DNA from 2 places in the Rhodococcus sp. 05-340-2 genome. Region 1 is predicted to be linked to the other one. Evidence: predicted binding sites of a transcription regulator. Region 1 holds the regulator's gene; the other holds the start of a gene.
The links. Region 1 encodes HspR, which represses chaperone genes until heat shock. Its sites were predicted from a motif close to ANNTGAGTNNNNNNNACTCANNT; they were not measured.
Positions count from the first base shown of each region.

Region 2: a site for HspR is predicted at 1,673-1,695, ahead of clpB (ATP-dependent chaperone ClpB). Genes of this name have one in related genera too.

Region 1 is NZ_NOYU01000010.1:89,818-93,233, reverse strand. Features, by position in the region: gene CH271_RS04730 (FAD-binding oxidoreductase) at 1-632, opposite strand, end outside; gene CH271_RS04725 (heat shock protein transcriptional repressor HspR) at 1,068-1,484, opposite strand; gene dnaJ (molecular chaperone DnaJ) at 1,484-2,653, opposite strand; gene grpE (nucleotide exchange factor GrpE) at 2,685-3,317, opposite strand; gene dnaK (molecular chaperone DnaK) at 3,314-3,416, opposite strand, start outside.
Region 2 is NZ_NOYU01000006.1:258,643-262,058, reverse strand. Features, by position in the region: gene clpB (ATP-dependent chaperone ClpB) at 1-1,615, opposite strand, end outside; gene CH271_RS28340 (hypothetical protein) at 2,208-3,416, shown strand, end outside.

The DNA of each region.
Region 1 (3,416 bases):
GTGGCGACGACGTCTGCCACACTGCCCTCCCAGCAATGCTCGGGCTCGAAGAACGCTGTGCTGGAACCGATCTCGGCATGAATGCGATCGTTCCATCGATCCGACGCCCACGGCTCGTGCAGTTGGTCGACGACGGGAACGACGGTCAACCACGGCAGCTCCGACGCCATCAACCACAGCATGTCCCCGGCGTACAGATCGCGAGGCGACTTGCCGCCGACGAACAGCGTCACGTTCGGTGGATGTTGGCGGCGAGTGAGGTCCAGCAGAATCGCGCGCAACGGAGCGAGGCCGGTGCCACCCGCGATCATGACGACGTCGCGCCCCGAATCGTCGACATGCAGACCGCCCTGCGGATCGCTGATCTGCCACACGTGACCGGGCCGCGTCTCGTTGACGATCGAGCCGCTCACCCACCCGGCCGGCACGGCTCGAACGTGGAATTCCAACTTTCCGTCTCGCGACGGCGGCAGCGCGGGTGAGTATCGCCGTGTCAGCGCAGCGCTCTGGGGCACTGTCACCGACACCGACTGGCCTGCCGCGAACGGCACAGCGTCGCCTTCGAGTCTGATGACCGCGAGGTCGTTCCGAAGGCGGTGATACTGAACGACCGTCGAACTCCACGCCTGCATGCCGACCAGGATAGGGGTCGAAGCGGGGTGTCTCGCAAACGCGCGTGAGGTTCGGCACCGCTGCCCCGCTCGAGGCGCGCGAGGTGCGCCCCCGCCCCGGTCGACGCCGCAAATGCGCGCGCGTTTGCCGAACGCACGCGGAATAGTGACCGATCGCCGGCGAATCCGCGCGCACCTGACGAACGCGCGCGCGTTTGCGAGGACGTGTGCAGCAGAGACCCGGGCTCAACACCCGCGGACCGACCCGACTTCAGATGCCCAGTCGACGCCAGGTTCGCCACCGCCGACGCCCCCGGTCGAGGCCGCAAATGCGCGCGCGTTTGCCGAATGCGCGCGGAATAGCGACCGATCGCCGGCGAATCCGCGCGCACCTGACGAATGCGCGCGCGTTTGCAAAACAGTGAAGGGCGAACGGTGAAGGGCGAACCCTCGAATTCAGCGCTGGTGCTTCGGCTTCCAGACCACCAGAGCGTTGCGTTGGATCGGCACCAGGTCGCGGCGATAGCTGGCGTGCACGGCCGCCAACTCCTGAGCCAGTTCGCTGATTCGCGACTGCAGAGCCTCGACCTGGTTGGTCAGCTCGATGATGCGCTTGATACCGGCCAGGTTGACGCCCTCGTCCTGCGAGAGTCGCTGCACTTCGCGGAGCAGTGCGACGTCACGCGGGGAGTAGCGTCGACCGCCGCCGGTGGTGCGATGCGGGGTGACGAGTCCGAGTCGATCGTAGGTACGCAGCGTCTGCGCATGCATGCCCGCCAATTGAGCCGCGACGGAGATCACGAAGATCTGGGCGTCGGGATCAGCTTGCCCGCCACCGGCTTTCGCGGGTCCACCCTCGGGAGGGACCGACATCACAGTGCCCACCCGGCCCGCGGGTCGAATCCGCTGGCCTTCTCGGCTTCCAGATAGGTCTTCAGAGCGTCGGTAGCAGCATCGTCGAGTTTCTGCGGGACGGCAACTTTGACGGTCACCATCAGGTCTCCGGTACCGGACTTCTTCGGGATACCGCGTCCACGCACCCGCAGCACTCGGCCGTCGACGGTGCCCGGTGGCACCTTCACTCCGACGCGACCCTCGAGGGTGGGCACCGACAGTGTCGTACCGAGCACCAGTTCTCCGTAGCTCACCGGAACGGTCACCGTCAGGTCGTCGCCGGTTCGGCCGAACACCTTGTCGGGCTTGACCCGAACCGTGACGAACAGATCGCCCGACGGCGCTCCGCGGAGGCCGGCTTCGCCCTGACCGGCGAGCCGGACCTTCTGTCCGTCACTGATACCGGCCGGGACGCGCACGGTGATGGTGCGGGTCCGGTTCTGCACTCCGGTACCGCGGCAGTCGGCGCACGGGTCGTCGATGATGGATCCGGTACCGCGGCAGTCGTCGCATGGCTCACTGAAGCCGAACGCGCCTTGGTTTCTGTTGACGACACCCTGGCCGTTGCATTTGGGGCACACCCGCGGGCTGGTTCCGGGCTTCGCGCCGCTGCCGTGGCAAGTGGTGCACGAGGACGGGCTGGTCAACCGCAAGGGGACCGTAACGCCCTGTGCCGCTTCACGGAACTGCAGTGAGGTCTCGGTTTCGACATCGCTGCCGCGTCGGGGCCGATTGTTCTGCGGGCGCTGCTGCGCGCCGCCGCGATTGAACAGGCCACCGAACAGGTCGCCGATTCCGCCGTCGCCGCCGCCTTGACCGAAGATGTCGCCGACATCGAAGGTCTGGCCGCCGCCGAATCCGCCTGCGCCGGGCGAGAATCCACCGCCGCCGCGGTTACCGAACCCGCCCGAGGCGAACAGCCGTCGTGCTTCGTCGTATTCCTTGCGCTTGGCCGGGTCGGCGAGGACGGCATGCGCCTCACTGACCGCCTTGAACTTGTTCTCGGCCGAGGCGTTGCCGGGATTGGCGTCGGGATGGTTGTCCCTGGCCAACTTTCGGTACGCCTTCTTGATCTCTTCTGCAGTCGCGCTGGAGGAAACGCCCAGCTCCTTGTAGAAGTCCTTCTCGATCCACTCCCGCTGGCTCACCGGGCGTTTCCTCCTCTCGCGCTATTTCTGTTTACTGCTCGTCGGACGCGGGTGCATCCGATTCTTGTGCTGCATCGTCCACCACGCCGACCATCGCGGTACGCAGGACGCGCTCGCCGAGCTTGTAGCCCTTGCGCATCAGCGTTCCGACGACCGGGCTGCTGCCGTCGCCCTCGTGGGAGACGGCCTCGTGGATGGCCGGGTCGAAGGCGTCGCCCTCGGCCCCGAAAGTGGTCAGGCCGATGTTCGAGAACACCCCTGCCAACTTGTCTGCCACTGCCTTGAGCGGTCCGGTTTCGAGATCACCGTGCTGGCGAGCTCGCTCGAGGTCGTCGAGAACCGGAAGAAGCTGCGAAACGACGGACGCCTTGGCGTTCTCCGCTCCGGTCTGCTTCTCACGGTCGGTGCGACGCCGGTAGTTGGCGTACTCCGCCGAGACGCGCTGCAGATCTGCGGTGAGCTCTGCGACCTGAGTGTCACGCGGGTCTTCCACGACGTCACCGTCGACGGTCCCTTCGTCCACCGAGTCGGGCTGGGGCGCAGCCCCGGTGCCCACCAGGGGCTCCGGAACTGCGTCACCTTCCCGTACTTCACCGGTCTCGGGATCGATCTTTCGCTTGTCCACGAAAGTGACCGGTTCTTGCTCGGTGTTCTCCGACGTCACTTCTTGTCCGTGTCGTCGGCGGGCTCGTCGACAACCTCTGCGTCGACGACACCGTCGTCAGCGGCCTGCGCGCCACCCTCTGCGCCGCCCTGCTCCTTG
Region 2 (3,416 bases), on a different contig from region 1:
CGACGTCGTCCGGTCCCACCTCCTCCTTGAGCATGACGTCACCCTGAGCCGGCGAGTCCTCGGTCTTGGCTGCGAGCTCCTTCTCGAGAGTCGGGATGCGTCCGTAGCGCAGCTCGGCGGCCCGACCCAGATCGCCGTCGCGTTCGGCGCGGTCGGATTCGCCCCGCAGGTTCTCGAGCTCCTCCTTCAGAACCCGCACCGAGTCGATGGCGTTCTTCTCGTTCTGCCACCGGGTGCTGAGCCCGGCGAGCTTCTCCTGCAGATCGGCAAGTTCCTGGCGGAGCTTGTCGAGCCGAGCCTTCGACGCGTCGTCGGTCTCCTTCGCCAGGGCCATCTCCTCGATTTCGAGGCGACGGACGGCACGTTCGACCTCGTCGATCTCGACCGGGCGTGAGTCGATCTCCATGCGCAGCCGGGACGCGGCCTCGTCGACCAGGTCGATGGCCTTGTCCGGCAGGAACCGGGCGGTGATGTACCGATCACTGAGCGTGGCCGCGGCGACCAGGGCGGAGTCCGTGATCCGGACGCCGTGGTGCACTTCGTAGCGCTCCTTGAGTCCGCGCAGGATGCCGACGGTGTCCTCTACCGACGGCTCACCGACGTAGACCTGCTGGAAGCGTCGTTCGAGGGCGGCATCCTTCTCGATGTACTTGCGGTACTCCTCGAGGGTCGTCGCACCGACGAGGCGCAGTTCGCCGCGGGCGAGCATCGGTTTGATCATGTTGCCCGCGTCCATCGCCGATTCACCGGTCGCACCTGCTCCGACGATGGTGTGCAGCTCGTCGATGAACGTGATGACCTGGCCTGCGGAGTTCTTGATGTCGTCGAGCACGGCTTTGAGCCGCTCCTCGAACTCACCGCGGAACTTCGCGCCCGCGACCATCGAACCGAGGTCGAGGGAGACGACGGTCTTGCCGCGCAGGCTCTCCGGTACGTCACCGGCGATGACGCGTTGCGCGAGTCCTTCGACGATGGCCGTCTTGCCGACACCGGGTTCGCCGATGAGCACCGGGTTGTTCTTGGTGCGCCGTGAGAGAACCTGCACGACGCGCCTGATCTCGGTGTCGCGGCCGATGACGGGATCGAGCTTGCCTTCTCGGGCCAGCGCGGTCAGATCGGTGCTGTACTTCTCCAGCGCCTGGTAGGTGTTCTCGGGATCTGCGCTGGTGACCCGAGCACTCCCGCGAACGGCTTGGAAGGCGTCGCGCAGCTCGTTGGGTCCGGCTCCGTGACCGGACAACAGCTTGCCGACGTCGTCGCTGCCGGTCGCCAGGCCCACCATGATGTGTTCGGTGGAGACGTACTCGTCGTCGAGTTCGGTGGCCAGATGCTGTGCGGCGGTGATCGCGGCGAGGGTTTCACGGCCGAGTTGCGGAGTGGTGGTCGAACCGGATGCCGAGGGCAGGCGGTCGACGAGGTTCTGCGCTTCTCGACGCACCGTTGCAGGGTCGACGCCGACGGCCTTCAGCAGTGGTGTGGCGATGCCGTCGGTCTGATCGAGCAACGCCACCAACAAATGTGCCGGACGAATGTCCGGGTTACCGGCCGCAGATGCGGCCTGCAGGGCAGCAGAGAGCGCCGCCTGCGACTTCGTGGTGGGAGTGAAACTGTCCACCGGTCACCTTCTTCCGAGAGTGGGATTCGAGACTGTCGCTGGGTACAACCATAGACAAGTTGAGTCTGTTCCGCTCAACCTTGACTTTTTGTGCGAGATTCCCCAGCCAGTTGCACGCAAGACGTGCATGACTCGAAACCCTGCGCTGCCGGACCGTCGTCCAATCTTCAAGGTCTCGGATCAGCAAGTTTGAGGAAGTGACCAAGCAAGAACCGGCTTTCACGCCCGCGCGAGCTAGGAGGAAAGGCCGTACCGAATCCGACACTGACGGCGCAAAGCACTGCGCCAAGGGCTGCGTCACCTTCCCCAAAACCCGATCGACTGAGGTATCGACTCCTTAACCCAGAAACGCGGTACTGGGCGTGGCGGCGACAGCTTCAGAAGCCGGACTTGGCAAGCGGGAAGATTAACAATTGGGAGCCGCAACTGACATCAGTCCGTACTTGCATCTAGCCTCCGTAAGCAGTCCCCCCTTTGGGTAGCGAGATGCTTTGGGACAGCACCTCAGACGTCCGCCTGCATGGTGTTCGACGAGAGGTCCCGCCCTGGATGATTCCCGGTACACTTCTAGCAGCCAACAGGAAGGACCTCTATGAGCTCCAACAACTCGAAGCTTGAGAGGTACGTCGCTGGATACGCAGCCCCTGCGCCGATGCAGACACCCGACGCGGTTAATGGCGACCCACAATTCTCGTCATTATGCGAGTATTTATCTAATCTCCCCGCCCTAACCGCGAACGACGCCATCGTCGACATCGGGTGCGGAATGGGCGTGGTCGCAAAGGCAATGATGGGTGTGTCCTGGCGTCAAGAGACTCCAATTTACATACCAATAGACCTCGAAGAACCACTGCTTAAGCTCGCTTTGCCTCCACTGATCCATAACCACTCCAGGAAAGTTACATTTGCTGATCTTGTCTCTAAACGCAGCGTCTTCGTCGACGCCGAGGCAACGCATTTCATCCTATTGCGTAACATACTTCATGAGCTTGACATTCGCGAGATGGCACAACTAATTTCAACACTCAATTCATCAGCTCCAAACGGCACTCAAATTTTCATTCAAGATATGGAGGAACTACCTACAGCCGAGTCACGCAATTCACCTTGGCACCATAGTGAGCTAGTCAATCTACTGCTCGAACTCGGAATGAACCCCACCGGACCGGATGTCTACTTCAGCAGAAGCGGAACCCCATGGTTTACCATCTACTGTGCCACAAACCAGTCACAGCATAATGAACAAGAAATCGGCGATATAATTCGCAACGCCCGACAGAGGATGAGCGCTGCACTACTATCCGAAATCGAAAAATTAACCAACGGCGATGCAGTGAACGCTGAACGCAGCTTAATACTCTCTAGGGAAAGATCGACTATCGATCTGCAGATTATCGACTGGGGAAACAAGCGGTCAAGTTACTCTGAATCTAATAGAAGCTTGGACACCTCAGTCAAGATCGCAAACACTTCACTTCTTGTCACGAGCAATCTCGACGGCCTCATTAAGATGGCCGAAGCGGAACCACACGCCTTCGATGTTCTGGCAATCCTGAGATCCAAGGACGTGATTCAGATGCCTGAAACTATCGACAACGCAGGCGAGCGAGTTTGGTTTTATGGCTACTCAAATAAACATTCTTTCTTCGACGAGTCCAACGTCTTCGCGATACAAAATGCAGTCTCACGGGGGGTCGAGGTCCAAATTCTCCTTGTCCACCCGACAAGCGGTGCAGTAAAAGCACGATCATCCGAGCCTGCGTACGCAAGCAGGAACGACCTGTCAGAAGACATCATTGAG